2 regions of the Pseudomonas sp. ASL7 genome follow, and region 2 is predicted to be linked to the other one. Evidence: riboswitches for the same ligand, from Rfam matches in the RefSeq annotation. Region 2 holds a riboswitch; the other holds the start of a gene.
What was found. A riboswitch is a leader RNA that binds a small molecule or an ion and turns the genes downstream of it on or off. The one in region 2 is predicted to bind cobalamin.
Positions count from the first base shown of each region.

Region 1: another riboswitch for cobalamin. It lies ahead of cobO (cob(I)yrinic acid a,c-diamide adenosyltransferase); the one in region 2 lies ahead of cobW (cobalamin biosynthesis protein CobW).

Region 1 is NZ_CM155279.1:251,819-263,866, reverse strand. It holds gene AC1MDT_RS01220 (cobyric acid synthase) at 1-1,144, opposite strand, end outside; gene cobD (threonine-phosphate decarboxylase CobD) at 1,174-2,166, opposite strand; gene cbiB (adenosylcobinamide-phosphate synthase CbiB) at 2,159-3,067, opposite strand; gene bluB (5,6-dimethylbenzimidazole synthase) at 3,064-3,714, opposite strand; gene AC1MDT_RS01200 (cobyrinic acid a,c-diamide synthase CobB) at 3,711-5,111, opposite strand; gene cobO (cob(I)yrinic acid a,c-diamide adenosyltransferase) at 5,108-5,719, opposite strand; cobalamin riboswitch at 5,801-6,033, opposite strand; gene AC1MDT_RS01190 (hypothetical protein) at 6,187-6,771, shown strand; gene AC1MDT_RS01185 (PQQ-dependent sugar dehydrogenase) at 6,838-8,151, shown strand; gene AC1MDT_RS01180 (O-methyltransferase) at 8,273-8,926, opposite strand; gene AC1MDT_RS01175 (C40 family peptidase) at 8,942-9,478, opposite strand; gene AC1MDT_RS01170 (C40 family peptidase) at 9,643-10,278, opposite strand; gene hda (DnaA regulatory inactivator Hda) at 10,492-11,196, opposite strand; gene AC1MDT_RS01160 (AI-2E family transporter) at 11,427-12,048, opposite strand, start outside.
Region 2 is NZ_CM155279.1:1,136,445-1,148,492, forward strand. It holds partial or broken gene AC1MDT_RS05255 (fatty acid cis/trans isomerase) at 1-1,368, shown strand, start outside; gene nfuA (Fe-S biogenesis protein NfuA) at 1,587-2,171, shown strand; gene cobM (precorrin-4 C(11)-methyltransferase) at 2,313-3,059, opposite strand; gene AC1MDT_RS05270 (cobalamin biosynthesis protein) at 3,143-3,556, opposite strand; gene AC1MDT_RS05275 (CbtA family protein) at 3,553-4,257, opposite strand; gene AC1MDT_RS05280 (CbtB domain-containing protein) at 4,269-4,460, opposite strand; cobalamin riboswitch at 4,581-4,809, opposite strand; cobalamin riboswitch at 4,986-5,199, shown strand; gene cobW (cobalamin biosynthesis protein CobW) at 5,301-6,362, shown strand; gene cobN (cobaltochelatase subunit CobN) at 6,366-10,211, shown strand; gene AC1MDT_RS05295 (magnesium chelatase ATPase subunit I) at 10,350-11,348, shown strand; gene AC1MDT_RS05300 (vWA domain-containing protein) at 11,468-12,013, shown strand.

The DNA of each region.
Region 1 (12,048 bases), 880 kb from region 2:
ACGCCAGACGCCCGCGCACGTTACGTAATTGCTTCTCTGCTTCGAGCTGCGTGTCGAACGCCAGCAAGCCCAAACCGGCACTGGAACCCGGCGCGCCCTCGAGCCCCAGAGGGTCGTGCACCTGTTCGCCGAGCATTTGCAGACCGCCACAGATCCCCAACACTTTGCCGCCGTAGCGCAAGTGTCGGGCAATAGCGCTATCCCAGCCGCTGGCCCGCAGATACTCAAGGTCGCTGCGCACGCTTTTCGAACCGGGGAGAATAACCAGATCCGCGGGCGGAATCGTCTGGCCGGGACCTATAAATTGCAGATCCACTTGTGGATGCAGGCGCAGCGGATCGAAATCCGTGTGGTTGCTGATGCGCGGCAGCACCGGCACCAGTACTTTCAGCACCTGATCTGCCTTGTCGATCTGACGCTGATCGATGCCGTCTTCGGCTTCCAGGTGCAGATCCATCACGTAGGGCAACACGCCGATCACCGGCTTGCCGGTGCGCGCCTCCAGCCAATCGAGGCCCGATTGCAGCAAGGCGATGTCGCCGCGAAAGCGGTTGATGATGAAACCTTTGACCCGCGCCTGTTCGCTTGGCGACAACAGTTCCAGGGTCCCCACCAGATGGGCGAAGACACCGCCGCGATTGATGTCGGCAATCAGCACAACCGGACAATCCACCGCCTCGGCAAAGCCCATATTAGCAATGTCACCGGCGCGAAGATTGATCTCGGCGGGCGAGCCGGCACCTTCAACCATCACCACCGGATACGCCGCGCTCAACCGTGCATGGGAGGCCAGTACCGCTTGCATCGCGATGGCTTTGTAATCGTGATAGGCGACGGCGTTCATCGTCGTGACAGCGCGGCCATGAATGATCACCTGGGCACCGGTGTCGCTGTTGGGTTTGAGCAACACCGGGTTCATGTCGGTGTGCGGCTCAAGGTTGGCCGCCTGGGCCTGCACCGCTTGCGCGCGCCCGATCTCGCCACCGTCGGCAGTCACTGCGCTGTTGAGCGCCATGTTTTGCGGTTTGAATGGCACGACGCGCACGCCTTGACGCGTGACCCAACGACACAGCGCTGTCACCAGTGTGCTTTTGCCGGCGTCCGACGTAGTGCCTTGCACCATCAAAGTGGCGCTCGGAACCATCGAAGTGGCGCTCGGAGCTATCAACTCAGTCATCGGTTTTCCTCAGCGTAGGCACCGAACGCTTGCGCGAGACGCGCCCAGTCCGCTTCATTGCCGGGCAAACCAAAACGCAGGCTGCTGTTATGGGTGAATAGCCGCAGCAGGATGCCGCGCCGGGCCATGAATTCATGCAGCTGTTCGGCGCGTTCGGTGATCAGCCATTGGAACAGCGCGCAACCACCCTGGGGCTTGAAGCCGTGCTGCTCAAGCAGCAGCGCCAGACGCTCGCTGGCCGCTTCGGTGCGCGCCCGTTGCCTGACGTGCCCTTCGGTATCCAGCAGGCAGGCGTGGCCGACCACCCGGGTAGGCCCGCTGACCGCCCACGGCCCCACTTGTTCGGCCAGCAACTTGAGCAGCTTGCGCTCGGCCAGGACAAAACCCAGCCGCACACCGGCCAGGCCGAAAAACTTGCCGAAGGAGCGCAGCACAATCAAACCGACCTGATGGGTAAAAGGCGCCAGGCTCAAGGACGGCGTGTTGTCCATGAACGCCTCGTCGACCACCAGCCAGCCACCGCGCTGAGCCAGTCGTGCATGCCAGTCGAGCAGCCTGCTTGGGGGCAGGCTCAGGCCAGTGGGATTGTTCGGATTGACCACCACCAGCACGTCGAAGCTGTCGAGATAGAAGTCGACTTCCTGCTCTATCACCTCGCGCACAATGTAGCCATTGCGTCGCCATGCTTCGGCGTGTTCGGCGTAACAGGGTGATAGCACGCCGACCTTGCCGGCCCGACGCAATCGTGGCAGCAGCTGGATCGCCATTTGCGAACCGGCAACCGGCAACACCTGGGCGGCGCCGTAATAATCGCAAGCGGCCTGCTCCAGGCCATCATCGGTTTCCGGCAAACGCGCCCAGATCTGCTGCGCAATCTCCGGAACCGCAAACGGCCAGGGCGCGAGGCCACTGGACAAGTCGAGCCAATCGGCTTCGGCAATGCCGAAATCGAGCGCCGCTTTACGTAACCGACCACCGTGTTCAAGCATAAAATTCAGCCCCCACGCAGAGAATCAGCAGCCATAACCCTACGCCGCGCTGGACCAATTGCCAGCCACGGTCAATGGCGTCGGCATCCGCCGGCACGCCTTCGCCCAGTGGTGGACGCTGATGCAGTTCACCGTGATAAATCGCCGCCCCGCCCAACTCGACGCCAAGTGCTCCCGCACCGGCGGCCATTACCGGACCGGCATTCGGGCTGTCCCAGGTCGGGCCTTGGGTGCGCCAACATTTAAGCGCCAGTCGGGTTTTGCCCAGCAGCGCGTAGGTCAATGCCACCAGTCGCGCTGGAATGTAGTTGAGGATGTCGTCGATTTTTGCCGCGGCCCAACCGAAACGTTCGAAGCGTTCATTGCGGTAGCCCCACATCGCATCCAGCGTATTGCTCAAACGGTAGAGCACCACGCCCGGCGCGCCAGCCACGGCAAACCAGAACAGCGCGGCAAACACCGCGTCGCTGCCGTTCTCCAATACCGACTCGGTGGCCGCACGGGCGACTTCGGTTTTATCCAGTTCACTGGTCTGACGGCTGACCAGGTAACTCACGCGTTGGCGCGCCTGGTCCAGGTCGTCGCTGCGCAACGCGCTGGCCACCGGCACGACATGCTCGCCAAGGCTGCGCAGGCCAAGGGCGCAATAGAGTGCGAGAATCTCGACGATCCAGCCGACATAAGGCGCCCAGGACAATGCCGTGACCAGCAGCGTCAGCGGTACTACCGCGATCACCCACGCGGTGACGCCGTGACTGCGCCAGCCGCGACCGCCACCATTGAATCGTTGCTCGATGCGGTCGGCAAAACGGCCGAACGCCACCAGCGGATGCCAGCGTTTGGGTTCACCCAGCAGCGCATCCAGCGCCACGGCGGCAACACTCAACAACGCCACACTCATTGACTCTCTCCCCAATAATTCTCATACAGCAATTCGCTGAGTGGACGCGCCTGCGCCCAGCCTTCGAGCACCAGCATCGGCGCCGGGTAGAACTCCTTGACCGGTCCGAGGCAAAGCACCGCCATCGGCTTTGCGCCGATGGGCAACCCCAGCAGGTCCGCCAACGCTTGCGGTTCGAACAGCGAGACCCAGCCCATGCCCAGCCCTTCGGCGCGGGAGGCCAGCCAGAGGTTCTGGATCGCACACGATAACGAGGCCATGTCCATTTCCGGCAAGGTGCGACGGCCGAAAATATGCCGCTCGCGATCATCCATCAACGCGGCGACCAGAACTTCGGCGCAGTCGTTGATGCCTTCGACCTTGAGCTTCATGAATTCGTCGGTGCGCTCGCCGAGGGCTTCGGCGGTGCGGATACGCTCTTCTTCCACCAGCACCTGAATCTTGCCGCGCAGGGCCCGATCGCTGATGCGGATGAAACGCCAAGGCTGCATCAGGCCGACGCTCGGCGCCTGATGCGCGGCTTCGAGCAGGCGCCTGAGCAACTCTGGCTCGACGCTGCCGCCGCTGAAGTGACGCATGTCGCGGCGTTCGCCGATGGCTCGGTAGACCGCCGCGCGTTCGGCTTCGGAGAATGCGTTATCGGTCATGGCCTCTTCGCGAGCAGGCTCGCTCCCACAGTGGACAGCATTTCTTCAGGCAACACACTCTCAAATGTGGGAGCGAGCCTGCTCGCGATGGCGGTGTCATGATCAGGCGCAAACAACGCGGCTACAGCGGTCGGATTGGAGGGAAAATAGAAGTGCACGTAGGAAGCGGTCATCCGCCCCTCACGATAAACCGCCTCCGCCCCGCGCCCGCCGTTAGGGCTTAAACCACGAGCAATCGGTTCCAGCTCGGTGCTGGTCAACGAGTGATGATAGGTATGCCCGCGCAACACACCTTCGGGCAGTTCGACCGCTTGTAACGCTAACGCGGCCAGACGCTTCTGCATCACCGCATCACCGCTCAGCAGGCCAACCAGCTCAGCGCGAGTGCCTTCGACATCGGTCAACGAATCGAGCAGATAAAGCATGCCGCCACACTCGGCCAACAACGGTTTGCCCGCCACGTGGTGCGCACGGATCGCAGCCAGCATCGTGGCATTCTGTGACAGCGCCAGATGGTGCAATTCAGGATAACCGCCCGGCAGGTAAAGGCTGTCTGCCTCTGGTAATCGGGCGTCACGGATCGGCGAGAAAAACAGCAACTCGGCGCCCATGGCTCGCAGCAAATCCAGGCTCGCGCCATAGGTGAAAGCAAACGCTTCGTCGCGGGCGACCGCTATCCGCACCCCTGCCAGTAAAGGCTCAGCAGCGATCACATCCGGGGCGGCGAATTCCACCGCTGGCGGCAGCGCGACCTCACAACTGCTGGCCAAGGCGTCCGCCGCCGCATCGAGGCGCACATCAAGATCGTTCAACTCGCTGGCCTGAACCAACCCCAGGTGCCGACTCGGCAATTCGATCCCGGTTTCCCGGGACAAGGCGCCGTACCAGCGCAGCCCTTCGGTCAGGCTGCCTTCGAGCAATTGCGCATGACGCAGCGTGCCGACGCGGTTGGCCAACACACCGGCAAATGGCAAGTCCGGCTGATAACGCGCGAGCCCCAGGGCCAGTGCGCCAAACGTCTGCGCCATGGCCGTGCCGTCGATCACAGCGAGCACCGGCACACCGAAGTGCCGCGCCAGGTCCGCGCTGGACGGCGTACCGTCGAACAACCCCATGACGCCTTCGATCAGGATCAAGTCGGCTTCGCCAGCGGCTTCCCACAATAGCCGGCGACTCTCCTGCTCGCCGACCATCCACATGTCCAGTTGGTACACCGGCGCACCGCTGGCACGCTCGAGAATCATCGGGTCGAGAAAGTCCGGGCCGCATTTGAACACGCGAACCTTGCGCCCCTGATTGCGATGCAAACGGGCCAGCGCGGCGGTGACGGTGGTCTTGCCCTGACCGGAAGCCGGCGCGGCAATCAGTACCGCCGGGCAATGACGTGGTTGACTCACAGTTCGACGCCTTTTTGCGCTTTGATCCCGGCCTGGAACGCGTGCTTGATCACGCCCATTTCGGTGACGGTATCGGCCAGTTCGATCATCTCAGGCTTGGCGCCGCGACCGGTGACGACCACGTGCTGCATCGGCGGACGGGCCTGCAAATCGCTGAGCACTTGATCGAGATCCAGATAGCCGTGCTTCAGCGCGATGTTCAACTCGTCGAGCACCACCAGGCCAATCGACGGATCGCGCAGCAATTGCTGCGACACGGCCCAGGCGGCTTCGGCGGCAGCGATATCGCGCTGGCGATCCTGGGTCTCCCAGGTGAAGCCCTCGCCCATCACATGAAAACGCACCTGCTCCGGGAAGCGCCGGAAGAACAACTCTTCGCCGGTGCTGTTGCGACCTTTGATGAACTGCACCACGCCGCATTGCATGCCATGGCCCATGGACCGGGCCAGCATGCCGAAGGCTGAACTGCTTTTACCTTTGCCGTTGCCGGTCAGCACCAACAGCAGGCCGCATTCATTCGGGGAGTTGGCGATGCGTTCGTCGATCACGGCTTTTTTGCGCTGCATGCGCGCCAGATGGCGTTCGTCACGATCAGGGGAATCAGTCATGGGGGAGCTCTCCGTTGAGGCTGGATAACGGCGGGCAGGCACAAGAATTGACGGCAAAAAGCCTGGCATCGCCCACCGTGATGCCGCTGGATGAATCAGGCCGGTCTCCGGGCTCATAAGCGGCGATACGCCGGACTGCGCGCCTTCCCATGTCGACAGTCGACACAGTGGCTCAAGGCGCAGTCTTCACTCATTTACCGTTGCGGGGGCAGCGCCGGGATCGTGACCCCCTTCGTTTGAAGGGATGACTCACCGGCTTCCCTGTTTCACTCTGTCGACCAGGGTCACAGAGCACCTGAAACAAGCCGCGAAGGTTAGAGGGTTGGGGGTGGAGCGTCAAATGAAGACAGAACCCCGGTGAACGATATACTGCCGCCGGTCAATCGGCTGACGCCAAGGTTGTGTCACAGCGCGAGCAGTGATATCAAAGAGCCATAACCGCAATCAAAATAACAAGGGTGAGCAACATGCAAGGCATGATCATCAGCAATCCGAAGCTGGAATTCCTGCGCCCGGTGCTGGAGCGCTGGTTTGTCTGTATCGACCGCTACAACGCTGTGCGCGGCGATAACGAAACCCCGTATTGGTTCGATGAAAAAGCCAACCTCGGGCTGCTTTCCACTGCAGCCTGGATGGCGGAAATGGTCACGCTGCAACAAACGTCGACCCGTAAGCAAACCGAAGAAGGCGAACGCAATGCGCGCGCCGATCTGTTTATCGCCACCCCTGAAGAACGCGCTTACCTCCAGGCCACGCAGCGCTGGCCTCGGGTCAATAGCCTGAACCTGACTCAAGCCTTGCTCGATATCACCAGCGACGCGAAGAAAATCAGCTACGCCAGCGACCTGAAACTCGGCTGCCTGTTTGTCGCGCCGCAAAAGGCCCAGCATGGCGCCACGCCGGAAGAACTCCAGGACATGGTCGACGACCTGCAGAAGGAACACAGCTGCGCCGTCGCCTGGTATTTCCCCTACGCTTACCGAAAATTGCGCAATGAAGCGGGCAACTATCACCCGGGCATCGCCGTGCTATTCAAGGAAGCACGCGGCTGACCGGTTGAACCTTCAATCCTCTCGGCGTCTCTATGAATAGATAGGGCATTCATAGGGACGACCGGCATGTGCAAGCTCCAACTCATCATTGTCATCGCGCTCGCCGGAGGGCTCGCCGGCTGTGGTGAAACCGCCAGCCTGCAAGTCTCCGACGGCACGGGTCCGTCGCCAAAACTGCCAGAACCCAACAAGACCCTGATCCCGACGGTGAACATCGCCCCGGCGATTGGCTGGCCGGCTGGCGCAAAACCCATTGCAGCCGCCGGAACTCAGGTCGCGGCCTTTGCGGAAGGCCTCGATCACCCTCGCTGGCTCTATGTGTTGCCCAACGGCGACGTGCTGGTGGCCGAAACCAACGCACCACCGAAACCCGATGACAGCAAAGGTATTCGCGGCTGGATCATGGGCAAAGTCATGGGCCGCGCCGGCGCGGCCGTACCGAGTCCGAACCGCATCACGCTGCTGCGAGACAAGGACCACGATGGCATTGCCGAAACCCGCACGGTGTTCCTCGAACACCTGAACTCCCCCTTCGGCATGACGCTGGTCGGCAATGACCTCTACGTGGCCGACACCGACCGCTTGTTGCGCTTCCACTATGAAAACGGCGATACGGCGATCACCTCGCCGCCGATCACAGTGGTCGACTTGCCAGCCGGCCCGCTGAATCATCACTGGACCAAAAACGTCATCGCCAGCAAAGACGGTAGCAAGCTGTACGTCACGGTGGGCTCGAACAGTAACGTCGCCGAAAACGGCCTGGATAAGGAAGAAGGTCGCGCGGCGATCTGGGAGGTTGACCGAGCCACCGGCAATCACCGGATCTTCGCCTCGGGCCTGCGTAACCCCAACGGCATGGCGTGGGAGCCGCACAGCGGCGCCTTGTGGACGGCGGTCAACGAGCGAGACGAAATCGGTAGCGACCTGGTGCCGGACTACATCACCTCGGTCAAGGACGGCGCGTTTTATGGCTGGCCGTTCAGCTATTACGGCCAGCATGTCGACATTCGGGTCGATCCGCAAAACCCGGACCTGGTCGCCAAGGCGATCCCTCCGGACTACGCAGTCGGCCCGCATACTGCGTCGCTGGGCCTGACATTTGCTGAAGGCAACACACTTGCGGTGCCGTTCAAGGAAGGGGCATTCATCGGCCAGCACGGCTCGTGGAACCGTAATCCGCACAGTGGCTATAAAGTGATTTTCGTGCCGTTCAGCGCAGGCAAACCAATCGGGCAGCCAATTGATGTGCTCACCGGTTTCCTCAACGCCAAAGAAGAGGCCATGGGTCGTCCGGTGGGCGTGGTGATTGATCAGCAGGGGGATTTGCTGGTGGCGGATGATGTGGGGAACAAGGTGTGGCGCGTTTCGGCGGTTAAATAAGGCATTACCGCCGAACACATCACCTTGTAGGAGCGAGCTTGCTCGCGATGGTGTGTCAGGCGACATCGATGTAACTGACCCACCATCGCGAGCAAGCTCGCTCCTACACGGGCCCGACGTTTTAGCGCTTACGGCACAACGTCAATCCATCGCCCAACGGCAATAACGACAGATCCACGCGCGAGTCATCCTTCAAGGCACGATTGAGTGCCTGGATGGCCCGGGTGTCTGCGCTCTCGGAATGCTCCTCAAGTACCCGCCCGCTCCACAGCGTGTTATCGAACACCGCCAGACCACCCACGCGCAGCAAACGCAGGGCGTGCTCAAGATAGGCTGGATAGTTAGCCTTGTCGGCATCAATGAAAATCAAATCGAAGTGGCCTGGCTGATTGAGCTGGTTGAGCGTTTGCAGTGCAGGCGCCAAACGCAGATCGATCCGCTCGGTGAGCCCCGCCTCCTGCCAGTAGCGGCGCGCGATGGCGTTGTAGTCGCCGGGAATATCACAGCAGATCAGCGAACCGTCATCCGGCAATGCAGCCGCCATGCACAAGGCGCTGTAGCCTGTGAAGGTGCCCACTTCAAGCAAATGCCTGGCACCGGTGATCTTCACCAGTAACGCGAGAAATTGCCCCTGCTCCGGCGCCACCTGCCAGCGAGCCATGGGCAGCGCCTGGGTTTCGTCGCGCAAGCGCTTGAGCACCGACGTTTCCCTTAAGGAAACGTCGAGCAGGTATTGATACAGGGAATCGTCGAGATTGAGCGTGCGAGCGGTCATGACAACCTCTGCGAACTATGGGTTACGCGCCAGATGCTCAGGTTGCAGGACACGTTTGGCGCTCAGGTAGGCTCTCTGCCAATACGCTTTGGACAAGCTGTCAAGCTTCACCGTGCCGCCGGTGGCTGGCGCATGGACGAATCGGCCTTCGCCGACATAAATGCCGGCGTGGCTGACCTGGGAGCCGCCATGGGTGGCGAAGAAAATCAGGTCACCGGTTTGCAGGCCTTCCTTGCCCACATTAGCCGCCTGCATGCTGATCAGCTCGCGGGTGGTACGCGGCAGGGAAATACCGGCGACATCACGGTAGACGTAGCCGATCAAGCCGCTGCAATCAAATCCGGAGTCTGGCGTGTTGCCGCCCCAGCGATAAGGTGTGCCGACCAGGCCCAACGCGCGGAACAGTACTTCTTCTGCTTCGGGGGAGAAGGCTTGGGATGAGCCGAAAATGATCGGCGCGCGAACCACCGGAGCAGGAGGCGGTGGGCGGCTCGCGCAGGCGCCAAGCAGCGCGGCAAAGAACATGATTGCGAGGCGGGCCGACGTCGTCATGGCAGAACATCCTGATCTGGCTGCGGCTTTTTCTGCAGGGGACGCAGAAAAGAAAACCGCCTGCGCAGGACGCAGGCGGTTTGCCATCAATAATAGATCTGGATTCTAGCGGCTAAACGGCAAACTTCAAGTAAGACTTTAAGTTCACCTTACAAACTGTCCGCTTATTGGCGCGCCGTGACGATCGTCGGGGCTGCGGTCGGGGCCATCGCGAGTGCGCGCTTGGCTTCGATGAAGGTTTTGTTCCAGTAACTGTCGCCCAGGCTATCGATCCGGACACCACCGCTGCGGCGGCTGCTGGAATGGATGAACTGGTTGTCACCCAGGTAGATCCCGGCATGACTGACGCGACCGCGTCGACCATTGGTGGCGAAAAACAGCAAGTCGCCCGGCTGCAGCTTGCTGCGAGAAACCAGTGGCGCGTCGACGTTGATCATTTCGCGAGTGGAGCGCGGCAGATTCATGCCGGCCTGTTCACGGAACAGGTAACCGATGAAACCGCTGCAATCGAAACCGTCTTCAGAGGTACCGCCGAAACGGTAACGGGTACCGATCAGGGACATGCCACGTTCGAGGATGCTGTCGGCCAGACCCGGAAGCTTGTACGACTTGCCGCCAGCAAAGTCGGCCAGTTCTTTTTCGGTGGCCATCTCTTCCTGGTAAAGAGCGGAAGACTGGGCAGTAACAGAATTTTGAACCTGCTGTTGTTGCTCTTGCTGGGACACTGGAGAGTGAGCAGCGCAACCGAACAACAGGGTGACGAGTGCGAGGGGCACGAGGGGTGCAAAGCGATTTAGCATGGGCACGACCGTGGCTGATAGTTGTAAAGAAGGCGAGACTATGCCCGCTATCAACCTCATTTGCAAATTCAATCGATCTTTATGTGACTTTCCGGTTTCGCGATTACATCTAAGCGCTAATGCCCCATTTAGACACCTGCGTGTCCTACGCCCTGTAGGACAGCGGATTTTTTGGCGCCTGAAATCTGCCAAAAACCTTGTAGGCACTAGGTTTTACCAGCCCAGTGTCTCTTTTAGAAACGGGATGGTGAGCTTGCGCTGGGCTTGAAGTGAGGCCTGATCGAGACGTTCCAGCAACTCGAAAAGCGCACTCATGCTGCGGGTGCCGCGAGTCAAAATAAAATGCCCGACTTCATCGGTCAGGTGCAGGCCGCGACGCGAAGCGCGTAGTTGCAAGGCCCGTAATTTGTCTTCGTCGGAAAGCGGCCGCATCTGAAAGATCAGCGCCAGGGTCAAACGAGACTTGAGGTCCGCCAGCTTCACCGGCAGTTCACGCGGGGAGGTCGAAGCGGCAATCAGCAAACGCCGTCCACTGTCACGCAGACGATTGAACAGATGGAACAGCGCCTCTTCCCAATCCGCGCGCCCGGCGACTGCCTGCAAATCATCCAGGCAGACCAGTTCGTATTGTTCGAGGTTATCGAGGATTTCGGTGCCGCGATCCAGCAGCTCAGCCAGTGGCAAATACACCGCCGGCTCGCCCAATTGCTCGAAGCGCAGGCACGCCGCCTGCAACAAGTGGGTACGCCCTACCCCGTCCTTGCCCCAGAGATAAATCAGGCTTTCGGTCCAGCCGGCGTCGGCTTCGCATAGCCGCTCGACATAGCCGAGTGCTGCGGCATTGGCGCCTGGGTAGTAATTGATAAAGGTAGCGTCATCACGCAGACGCACACCTAGGGGCAGCTGAATCGGTTTCATGCTGACTGAACAGTTCCAACGGAACCGTTAGTGGCCTCTGTGTAAAGTTTGCGAAGTTTATACCCGTGACGCGGGTCGCACAATGCGACAGACCACAAGCAAAATCAAAGGTTTGCGTTAACACACTGGTTTTATGACAGTTTCTTTGGCGGTGCATGTGACAGCCGCACGCAAGAGGCGGGCCCACCTGCTATCGAACCAGGCTGCCCGCCACGCACGCTCGACGCACGTCAGAGTTCCAGCTTGTCGACGCCACTGTACATATCGGAATCCTTATACAAATCGTGCATATGGCGAACCAGCACCATGATCACCGCCGCCACCGGCAGCGCCAACAGGACTCCGGTAAAGCCGAATAGCTCGCCACCCGCCAGAATCGCGAAAATCACTGCCACCGGGTGCAAACCGATGCGGTCCCCCACCAGCAATGGGGTCAGCACCATGCCTTCCAGCGCCTGGCCGACCATGAACACCGCGACGATGCCGATCATGGGATACAGGTCCCCGCCAAACTGGAACAGACCGGCAACCAATGCCGCGCTGATGCCGATGACGAACCCCATGTACGGCACAATCGCCGCCAGACCGGCAATCAGGCCGATCAACAACCCCAACTCCAACCCCACCAGCATCAGGCCCGCCGCGTAAATCACGCCCAACGCCAGCATCACCAGCAACTGTCCGCGAACGAACGCCCCCAGCACTTCATGGCACTCATCCGCCAGGGCGACCACACGCTCTTCGCGATTGCGGGGCAGCAGGCTGCGAATCTTGGTCATCATCACGTCCCAGTCCCGCAACAGGTAGAAACTGACCACAGGAATGAGCACCAGATTCGCCAGCCAGCCGATC
Region 2 (12,048 bases):
CCTTTTCTATAACGGCAACTGGCAGGTCAACGCCTTACCGGGTTACGGACCGGAACGTCGGGCCAATCCGTTCGCTACATTCGAGGCGATCCCGGCCCAGGCGCGATACCAGTTCATGCTGAATACTTTGTGCGCACGTTCATTCGTGGCCCGGTGTGCCGCGGGCAGATCGCCACGGACGTGATCCGTGACAACTTCTGGGCACTGTTCCAGGCGCCGGAGCACGACCTTTACATCACTGACCCGAACTACCGTGGCAAGGCCACGCCGCTGCTGGCAATGCCGGGGCAGAACGACGACGTCGGCAGCGTCCTGAGCCTGTGGCACGACTACCGCGATAGACGTAACGAGTACGAAGCGCTGCGCCGCGACAGCTACGCCGATGCACCGGCGCCGAGTTGGTCGACGTTATGGGCGGGCAACGATAACGCTTTGCTAAGTATTTTCCGGCATTTCGACAGTGCCTCGGTGAACAAGGGGCTGATCGGTGACGTGCCGCAGACCCTGTGGCTGTTCGACTTTCCGCTGTTGGAGCGCACGTATTATCAGTTGGTGGTCAACTTCGACGTGTTCGGCAATGTCTCCCATCAGGCGCAGACACGCCTGTACTTCGACCTGATCCGCAATGGCGCCGAGCAGAACTTCCTGCGCCTGATGCCGGCCGATTCCCGGGACCATTACCTCAACGACTGGTACCAGAACAGCGGGAAATTCAAGATGTGGCTCGATTACGAGGCCATCGACGACGAAAAACCGACGGCGCTGAAACTGGACGAGAAAGACCCGAAACGCGACTTCGTCCTGCAATTGCTGGCTCGTTACGGTGAACTCAATGCCACGCCTGATCCGATCAACCGCTGCGACGGCGCGTATTGCTCGCGTCCGAACATCGACCCGGATTTGCAACGTGCCGAACAGGCCCTGAGTCGCCTGACGTCGCGCCCCGCAGCGGGCCTTGGCGTCATCGATCAACTGCCTGAAGCGACGATGTTGCGAATCGAGACCGCGAGTGGCAAGCGTGAGGTCTACAGCCTGTTGCGCAACCGCGCGCACAGCAACGTCGCGTTCGTGCTGGGTGAATCGCTGCGCTATCAGCCGGGGCTCGACACACTGACCATTTTTCCGGGCGTGCTCAGCAGCTATCCAAACTTTATGTTCAACATCCCGGCCGACCAGGTGCCGGCGTTCGTGGAGGCGATGGAAAACGCCAAGGACGCCAATCGCTTCGAGCAAATCGTCGAGCGCTGGGGTATTCGCCGCAGTCATCCACAATTCTGGTTTTACTTCCATGACCTGAGCCAGTACGTACACGAAACCAACCCGGTGGAAGAGGGCGTGCTGGACATGAACCGCTACGAGAATCTTTGAGCGCGGGCGGGTGTCGCCGCATTACCCTTGTAGGAGCGAGCCTGCTCGCGATGGTGTATCAGCAGCATTGATGTCGACTGACACTCCATCGCGAGCAGGCTCGCTCCTACAGTGGGTTTTCGGTGATTTTCCATCTGGCTCTTTCCCGACAAAAATACTAGGACTTTGTGCGGGGCGATGATTGGCGTAAACTGCGCTCAAGCCTGCGAGGAGTTTCCATGACCGCTATTACCATCACCGACGCCGCCCACGATTATCTGGCTGATCTGCTCTCCAAGCAGAACACCCCAGGCATTGGCATCCGCGTCTTTATCACCCAGCCTGGCACCCAGTACGCCGAAACCTGCATTGCTTACTGCAAGCCGGGCGAAGAAAAACCTGAAGACACGGCGCTGGGGCTGAAAAGCTTCACCGCTTACATCGACTCGTTCAGCGAAGCGTTCCTGGACGACGCGGTCGTCGACTACGCTACCGACCGTATGGGCGGCCAACTGACCATCAAGGCGCCAAACGCCAAAGTACCGATGGTCAACGCCGACAGCCCGGTCAACGAGCGCATCAACTATTACCTGCAAACCGAGATCAACCCGGGGCTGGCCAGCCACGGCGGTCAGGTCAGCCTGATCGATGTGGTCGAGGACGGCATTGCCGTGCTGAAGTTCGGCGGCGGCTGCCAGGGCTGCGGCCAGGCCGATGTCACCCTGCGTGAAGGCATCGAGCGCACGTTGCTCGAGCGTATTCCCGAGCTCAAGGGTGTGCGTGATGTGACTGACCATACGCAGAAAGAAAACGCCTATTACTAAGGTGTTCGCTGCGAAATGAAAAAACGGCACCCGTGAGTGCCGTTTTTTTATGGGTTAAATTCATTGGCCCCATCGCGAGCAGGCTCGCTCCCACAGTTGACCGCATTCCAATGTGGGAGCGAGCCTGCTCGCGATGGGGGTCTATGGACGATACAAATGCGCATGCCCCGCGCGATACAGCGATGATTCGCTGAAGTGATCACTGCCCAACACCCGACCCACCAATATCAACGCCGTACGCCGGAATCCCTTGGCTTCAACCTTTCCGGCAATGTCCTCGATCGTTCCCACCACCCAATCCTGGTCCGGCCACGTCGCCCGGTGGATCACCGCAATCGGGCAGTCCGCGCCGTAATGCGGCAGCAATTCAGCCAGGATCTTCTCCAGATGATTCACCCCCAGATGAATCGCCATGGTCGCCCCGTGTTGCGCCAGACTGCCCAGTTCTTCACCGGCCGGCATCGCCGTTTTGTCGGCGTAGCGGGTCAGGATCACGCTTTGCGAGATGTCCGGCAGTGTCAGTTCTGCGCCCAATAGCGCCGCGCAGGCAGCCGTTGCCGTCACGCCAGGAATGATTTCAAACGGGATATCGAGTTCACGCAGATAACGAATCTGCTCGCCAATGGCGCCATACAGGCTCGGGTCGCCGGAGTGGACACGGGCCACGTCCTGGCCGTTGTCATGGGCGGTCTTGATCAGTTCGATGATCTGTTGCAAATGCAGTTCAGCGCTGTTGACCACGCGTTCGGCACGGTGGCCTTCCAACACGGCGGCGGGCACCAGAGAGCCGGCGTAGATGATCACCGGGCAGTTGCGAATCAGCCGTTGGCCTTTGACGGTGATCAGCTCCGGGTCGCCGGGACCTGCGCCAATGAAGTAGACGGTCATCGTCGGTTCCTGTGAGAAAAAGGGGCAGGGCAAGGCTTCAGATGAAGATTGCTCATGATCGAAGGCGAGGATTATCGAGGATTTTACGCAGGCCCGGCCAATGCCAACGTTGCCTGGGCATATTTTTGTCGCGTAATCAGCAGCTTTGCCGGCACCTGAGCCAGTTGTTCGGCCAGGGCCAGGGCGGTACTTTCCGCCACGCCGTAGCAGCCAGTGCGCTCGAACGCGATCTGTGAATGGTGGCTGAGTTGCAGTTGATAGCCCGCCAACTGTTCGCTGCTGAAAAACATCACTTTTAACCCAAGTTGTGTGGCCAGTTCGATCAGGCCAGGTTCATCGCGCTTCAGATCGATACTGGCCAGGGCCTTGATCTCGTGAAGTTGGATTTGATGAGCCTGTAACGCCTGATCGAGTAGCGCCCGCAGCGTGCTGACAGGGCAGCCGCGCTGGCAGCCCAGGCCGACCACTAAAGTCGGCGCTGTGCGGGTATCAGTCATGCGTGGTAGTGGCCATCGCTTTTGCGGCGGAACAACCAGGCGCTGATCAGGCCCAAGGCCAGCCAGAATCCCATGTTGGTCAGCTGCGAAGCGATTTTGAATTGAGCTTCCAGGGCTTGCGGCGCGAGCATCGAATGCACTTCCGGTTGTGGCGCGCCAATCACGTGCGGAACGGCCAGGATCGCCACACCCAGGGCTTTCATCAGCCAATGACGGCTGAATACGATCAGCGCGATACCGACAGCGGTGGAAGCGGCGGTGCCAATCCACCAGATCTGCCGTTGCGCCAGATCGGCAGCGACCGTGCCTGGCAGTTCAGGCGGCAGACCCAGTGTGGGTGCCAGAACGAAGGTCGCATAACCGGCCAGGCCCCAGAGCAGACCCTGAGAGGTTTTGGTCGGTGCACGCAGGGTGTAAAGACCGGCGAGCATCAGGGCAAAACCGACGGCAACCACCAGGTTGCCGCCCGTGGTCGACAGCACACGCTGCCAGCCGTCTTCCGGCTCCCAGGCCTCTGCATCGTGGGTGTGGCCGGCCATGGCGGCACCGGCGTGTTCATGAACTTCAACGGCTGGCGCGGCTTTCTCATAGGTTTCCGCCTGAAGAATCAGCGGAGCCACCCAAAAGCTTTGCAGCAAGGTCAGTAGCAGGGCGGCCAGCAGCCCGGTAAAACCTGCGGTTTGCGCAATACGCTTGATCATGTCAGCAGGTCTCAATGGCACGGGAAAGCGGAGCTGTGACGGGTATCGTGCGCAGCGTTGTGCACCGCAGCAATGTGCGAGAAACCGGCGAAGTACACAAGGCTAGCGCCAAGAATCGACGCACACACGGCGGCGATCAGGCGTTGGCTCAGGGTTGTGGTGGTGCTGGCGGTGCTGTGGTTGGTGCTGGTGATGGTCGACATGGCGCTTCCCTCTGGTCTGTCGGCAGGTGGATAGAGCGCATGGAAAACCCCTGCGAGTCGGGCACGCAGACGTTCAAACAGCGCCCGCCCACCGCGGGTTTGTTATTCAGTGAACGTAATCGTCACTTTGTGTTGCGGGCCGGTCTCCGGGCTCGCGAGGGGCTTTGGCGTCAGCCGAAACCTGCAAGAATCACCTTCCCATGCCGAACTGCTGGCACAGTGGATTTGATTCTTCACTCGCTTACCGTTGCGGGGGCAGCACCGGACTGACATGGCTTTAGAGTAAAGCACATGATTCACCGGTTTCCCGTTTCACCCTGTGAAGGGCACCCGTAACAAGGTGCGTAGGAGAGCATGGGTGGGGGATGGGCGTCAATTGGCAAAGGTTCTCAACTCGGGACCGAGGTGAGTTCTTCGCGAGCAGGCTCGCTCCCGCAGGGGAATGCGATCACCTGTGGGAGCGAGCCTGCTCGCGAAGGGGCCGGTGCAGGCGCTACAAGACATTGACCCGCCCCCACACCATGCGTAGCCTTGCGCTTTCGAGGTTCTTCGGCGGTTGCCGAAGCTAAGAAGGGAACGCGGTCAATGCCGCGGCTGCCCCCGCAACTGTGAACGGTGATGTTCGCTGCCACGCCACTGCAAACCCAGTCCAACGGGTTCGCGGGAAGGCGCAGTGAATGCCAGGCCAACGGCCCGGCGCACCGTCAGCCAGGAGACCTGCCTCGATACAGATTCTCACTACAACCGGGCGGGGTGATCCGATGGCGAACTCTTCAGGCACGCGCGTCCGCGTTGCCGGTCGTCGTCCCGTTTGCCCGCCACCTTGCCAAAGGGCATCCGATGAAAACACTGGCCAAACTCCCCGTCACCATCGTTACCGGCTTCCTCGGCTCGGGCAAAACCACCTTGCTGCGGCACATGCTCGACAACGCTCAGGGCCGCCGTATCGCGGTGATCGTCAATGAGTTTGGCGAGTTGGGCATCGACGGCGAAATCCTCAAGCAATGCGCGATTGGTTGCACCGAAGAAGAAGCCAATGGCCGCGTCTACGAATTGGCCAACGGCTGCCTGTGCTGCACCGTCCAGGAAGAATTCTTCCCGGTGATGCGCGAACTGGTTGCCCGTCGCGGCGATCTCGACCACATCCTCATCGAAACCTCGGGCCTGGCCCTGCCAAAGCCACTGGTTCAAGCCTTCCAGTGGCCGGAAATCCGCAGCGCCTGCACCGTTGACGCGGTCATCACCGTCGTCGATAGCCCGGCCGTGGCGGCGGGCACTTTCGCTGCATTCCCGGACCAGGTCGACGCCCAGCGCAAACTCGATCCGAACCTGGACCACGAATCGCCACTGCACGAACTGTTTGCCGACCAACTGGCGAGCGCCGACCTGGTGATTCTCAACAAGGCCGACCTGATCAGCCCTGCAGACCTGGCTCGCGTGCGCCTGGAAGTCGCCGAAGAACTGCCGCCCGCGGTGAAAGTCATCGAAGCCAGCAGCGGTCGCGTACCACTGGACGTGTTGATCGGCCTTGGTGCCGGCTCCGAAGAACACATCGACAGCCGTCACAGCCACCACGACCATCACCATGAAGGCGAGGACGATCACGACCACGACGCCTTCGATTCCATTTCGATTGAACTGCCGCAAGCCGACGAAAGCCTGTTGATGGACGCGCTGACCCAGCTGGTGGTCAAGCACGGCATCCTGCGGGTCAAAGGCTTCGCCGCCGTTCCGAACAAACCGATGCGCCTGCTGATCCAGGGCGTGGGCACGCGTTTCGACAAGCATTTCGACCGTCAGTGGGGCGCTGAAGAAGCGCGCACCACGCGTCTGGTACTGATCGGCCAGGAGCTGGACGCCGCTCAACTCGAAGCGCAACTGCGCGCTGCGCTCAGCGTTTAAGCCATGCACCTGCTCAGGACCCAGCCCGGCGGTTTCGTGTCGGATGACAACATTGCCGACCTTGGACAAACCCCCGCCGAGCTGGTGATCCTGTGCAGCGGCGATTCCAGCCTCGCGCTGCTCGCCGAAGCCGCGCAGCAATTGCCCGACGATTACCCGAGCGTGCGCCTGGCAAATCCGATGCAGGTGCAAAATCATGCGTCGGTCGACCTGTATGTCGACGAAGTGCTGCGCCACGCCAAGGTGATTCTGATCTCTTTGCATGGCGGCATCGCTTATTGGCGTTACGGCGTCGAGCGGCTGGTGGAATTGTCCCAGCGTGGCGTGCAGTTGATTCTGGTGCCGGGGGATGACCGCCCCGACCCTGAACTCAGTGACCTGAGCACCGTGGCTGCCAGCGATCGGGACCGGCTCTGGCAGTTTTTGCGTCAGGGCGGCATGAGCAATGCCCTGGATTTTTTCCGCTGCGTGGCCAATCGTTGGCTGGGTCGCGACTATAGCTGGGCCGAGCCGCAAACCCTGCCGCGCACCGCGATCTACCACCCGCACAAAAGCCCCGCTGAACTGAGCGATTGGCAAGCCGACTGGCAGGCCGGACAGCCGGTGGCGGCGGTGCTGTTTTATCGCTCGCACTTGCAGGCGGCAAACACCGGTTTCATCGATATTTTCTGCCAGCGCTTGCAGGCAGCGGGGTTAAACCCGTTGCCCATTGCGGTGGCCAGTTTGAAAGAACCCGGCTGCCTGACGGTGGTCGAGGACCTGTTGGATGAAGCCTGCGCCTCGGTGATTCTCAATACCACCGGCTTCGCCCAGTCCAGCCCCGAAGCGCCGCACTTGCGGCCGTTTCGCCGCAATATCCCGGTGATTCAGGCGATCTGTGCCCAGGACAACGAACCCGGTTGGCGCGCCAGCGAACAAGGCCTCGGTCCACGAGACCTGGCGATGCACATCGCACTGCCGGAACTGGATGGGCGGATCATCAGCCGGCCGATCAGCTTCAAGGACCTGGCCTGGCGCAGCGAGCGCAGCCAGTCGGACGTGGTGTGCTACCGGGCGCAACCGGAACGCATGGATTTTGTCGCTGAACTGGCGCGGCGCTGGATCGACCTGGCGCGCGTACCGAACGGCGAAAAGCGCATTGCGCTGATCCTCGCCAATTACCCGACCCGTGACGGGCGCATCGGCAATGGCGTTGGCCTCGACACACCCGCCGCGGCGCTGAATATCTTGCAGGCGCTTTATCAAGAAGGTTATCCGCTACCAGCCGAGTTGCCCGACAGCGGTACCGCGCTGATCCAGCAATTGCTCGGTGGCGTCAGCAACGACCTCGACACCCTTGATCAGCGTCCCTGCCAGCAAAGCCTTGCGCTGGACGATTACAGCCGAATGTTCAACGCCTTGCCCGAGGCCAATCGCCAAGCCGTGCTCGAACGCTGGGGCACGCCGCAAAACGATCCGATGTTCCGCGGCGGACGGATGATGATTGCTGGTCTGCGCTTTGGCCTGACGTTCGTCGGCATTCAACCGGCGCGCGGTTATCAGGTTGATCCGAGTGCGGTCTATCACGACCCGGACCTGGTGCCGCCCCACGGGTATCTGGCGTTCTACTTCTGGCTGCGTGACACCTACGGTGCCCACGGCGTGATTCACGTTGGCAAGCACGGCAACCTCGAATGGTTGCCGGGCAAAGGTGTCGGGCTGTCGGAAAATTGCTGGCCGGACGCGCTGCTCGGGCCGCTGCCGAACATCTATCCGTTTATCGTCAACGACCCGGGTGAGGGCGCCCAGGCCAAGCGTCGCACTCAGGCGGTGATCATCGATCACCTGATGCCGCCACTGACCCGCGCCGAAACCTACGGGCCGCTGCGTAACCTCGAACTGCTGGCCGATGAATATTACGAAGCGCAACTGCTCGATCCGCGCCGTGCCCGCGAGTTGCAGCGCGACATCCTGCAGCTGGTGCGCGATACGCACATCGACCGCGAACTGCAGCTGGACGAAAAGCTCGACAGCGATGCCGATGCAGCGATCTGGTTGCCGCGTCTGGACACCTACTTATGTGACTTGAAAGAGTCGCAGATCCGCGATGGCCTGCACATCTTCGGCGAATCGCCGACCGGGCGTTTGCGCATAGACACATTGCTGGCAGTGCTGCGTATTCCCCGTGGCGATGGCCGTGGTGCGCAGTCGAGTTTGTTGCGGGCGTTGGCCAAGGCGTTCGAATTGGGCTTCGATCCGCTGGATTGTGCATTGGCCGAACCCTGGACCGGACCTCGCCCGGATGCTTTGTTGTCGATGAACGACGAGCTCTGGCGCACGGCGGGCGACACCCGCGAACGCCTGGAACTGTTCGCCGCTCAACTGATCTCCCAGACGGTGAATGATCCCTGTAGGAGCGAGCTTGCTCGCGATGGTGTGTCAGCCAGATTAATATCGACTGACACTCCGCTTTCGCGAGCAAGCTCGCTCCCACAGGATTTTGTGTGGACTGATGTTAGCGACATCCTCGACCACCTGCGCGAAGTGGTCGCTCCACGCCTCGACGCCTGCGGCCCGGCAGAAATGCGCGGCTTGCTGGACGCCCTGAGCGGGCGTTTCGTCCCGGCCGGCCCGAGCGGTGCTCCCAGTCGGGGTCGACTGGACGTGCTGCCCACCGGGCGCAATTTCTACTCGGTGGACGTGCGCAACCTGCCGACCACTACCGCATGGCGCATCGGTTTCCAGTCAGCGAACCTGATTCTTGAGCGACACTTGCAGGACCATGGCGATCACTTGCGTCAGCTCGGCCTGTCGGTCTGGGGCACCGCGACCATGCGCACGGGCGGCGATGACATCGCCCAGGCCATGGCGCTGATGGGCGTGCGCCCGGTCTGGGCCACTGGCAGTCAGCGCGTCGACGATTTCGAGATCTTGCCGTTGAGCCTGCTGGACCGTCCGCGCGTGGACGTGACCCTGCGCGTCTCCGGGTTCTTTCGTGATGCCTTTGCCAATCTGATCCGCCTGTTCGATGCCGCCGTGCAAGCGGTGGCCGCATTGGATGAGCCGGATGATGTGAACCCGTTGGCCGCCAAAGTGCGTGCGGAGCGCGAGGGGTTGATGCTATCGGGTCTGGATGAAGACGCGGCCAGGCGTCAGGCCGGTTGGCGTATTTTCGGGGCCAAACCCGGTGCTTATGGCGCGGGTGTGCAAGGCGCCATCGACGGTCGCCTGTGGCAAAGCCGCGAAGACCTGGCCGAGGTGTATCTGACCTGGGGCGGCTACGCTTATGGTGGTTCCGATGAAGGCACCGACGCCCGAGACCAGTTCGCCCAACGCCTGAGCCAGGTGCAAGCCGTGCTGCAAAACCAGGACAACCGCGAGCATGACTTGCTCGACTCCAATGACTATTACCAGTTCCAGGGTGGCATGCTCGCCGCCGTGGAAAGCCTCAGCGGCAAAATCGCAGCCAGTTACCATGGCGATCACAGTCAGCCGGATCTACCGAAGATTCGTACCTTGAAGGAGGAGCTGAACCGGGTGATCCGTTCCCGGGCGGCTAATCCGAAGTGGATCGACGGCGTGAAGCGACACGGCTATAAAGGCGCCTTTGAACTGGCGGCGACGGTCGACAATTTATTTGCGTTCGACGCCACCACGCAGCTGATCGACGATCACCAATACGCACTGCTGGCCGATGCCTATTTACTGGATCCGGCGACCCGGGATTTTGTTCGAGAGCATAATCCTCACGCGTTGCGCGACATGACCGAGCGGATGCTGGAAGCGCAGCAACGGGGGATGTGGCAGGCGCCGGGCGAGTATCGTGAGGCGCTGGAGAATTTGTTGCTCGATATAGAAGAAGAGACCTGACACTTTCCCCTGTGGGAGCGAGCTTGCTCGCGAAAGCGGTGGATCATTCAAGATTGATGTTGTCTGACACAGCCCCTTCGCGAGCAGGCTCGCTCCCACATTTGTAGATAGATCACCGACCATGACCGAGATTTAATAATGACCGACACCCCCCATTTCCCGCTCTCCGCCGTGGTCGGCGCCGATGACCTGAAGCTCGCGCTCTGCCTCACCGCCATCGACCCGAAAATCGGCGGTGTGCTGATCGAGGGGCCGCGCGGCATGGCCAAGTCCACCTTGGCCCGCGGCTTGGCGGACCTGCTGGCCAGCGGCCAATTCGTCACCTTGCCACTTGGTGCTACCGAAGAGCGCCTGGTCGGCACCCTCGACCTCGACGCTGCCCTGAGCGAAGGCCGCGCACAATTTTCCCCCGGCGTCCTGGCCAAGGCCGACGGCGGTGTGCTCTATGTCGATGAAGTCAATCTGCTGCCCGATCATCTCGTGGACCTGCTGCTCGACGTGGCCGCCAGCGGCACCAACCTGATCGAGCGCGACGGCATTTCCCATCGGCATTCGGCGAAGTTCGTACTGATTGGCACCATGAACCCGGAAGAGGGCGAGTTGCGTCCGCAGTTGCTTGACCGCTTCGGCCTGAACGTCGCCCTCAGTGGCCATACGGCGCCGGCCGAGCGTGGCCAGATCATTCGCCGTCGTCTGAATTTCGACAGCGATCCTCAACGTTTCTGCGCCGATTGGGAGAGCCAGCAGCAGTCGCTGCGCGAACGTTGTGAGAAGGCGCGCCGCGCACTGGCGAGCATTCCCCTTGACGATGAAGCGCTGGCACACATCACCGAGCGCTGTTTTGCCGCCGGTGTCGACGGCCTGCGCGCCGATCTGGTCTGGTTGCGCGCTGCCCGTGCCCACGCGGCATGGCGAGGTGTGAATGCAATCGCCGAAGCAGATATCGACGCGGTCGCCGAGTTCGCCTTGCGCCATCGTCGCCGCGAACAGACGCCACCGGCACCGCAACAAAACCAGGCACCCTGCGGCCAAAACGCCAGCCCAAGCGAAGGCCAGGGCAATTGGGGCGAGATGCCCGCCCAGGCGTTGCCGGTCGGTGCTCGACGTGAAGTGCCGAGCTGGCCAAAAAAGCCCTAGGCATTCGCCCGCGATCTGATGCGGGGGCGAATGCCAAACCCCGTGCCGGACGGCTGGACAACGGTAGACAGGGCAAGCGTCACGCTGCGCGTAGTGGACCGGTCAATTGGCCCGGTACATTGTTGAACGGCCGCCCGCGGCAGCGCGACGAAGTGTTGTTCCATCTGCGCACCCGTTCGCCACACGAACTGTGGCTGGTGATTGTCGATGCCTCGGCTTCAACTCGCCGCCATCAGGCGTTGAGCGATGCCAAGGGCCTGCTGGCGCAACTGTTCGACGACGCCTATCGCCAGCGCGCCCGCCTGGCCTTGCTGACCGCCAGCGGCCATGCACCAACGTGGCAGGTGCAAGGATTGAAAGCGTCCGCCGGGTTGCGCGACTGGCTGGACAGGCTGGGCGCGGGCGGCGGTACGCCGTTGCTGGCCGCGCTGGGTGAGGCGGGGGGCTGGCTGGTGAGACGACAGAAGCGTTTTCCAGCGGAAAAGCAGCGACTGTTGTTGATCACCGATGGCCGTTTGAAGGCGTGGTCGATGTTGCCGGCGCTCGAATGCCCGGGGCTGCTGATCGACATCGAACGCGGCCCGATCCGGCTTGGACGCGCGAAGCAGTTGGCATTAGCACTGCAAGCCGATTATCGGCATATCGACGAGCTGGTTTCAGGCTGAATTCTTTGCTGTCTATGCTGCCCTCATCGCGAGCA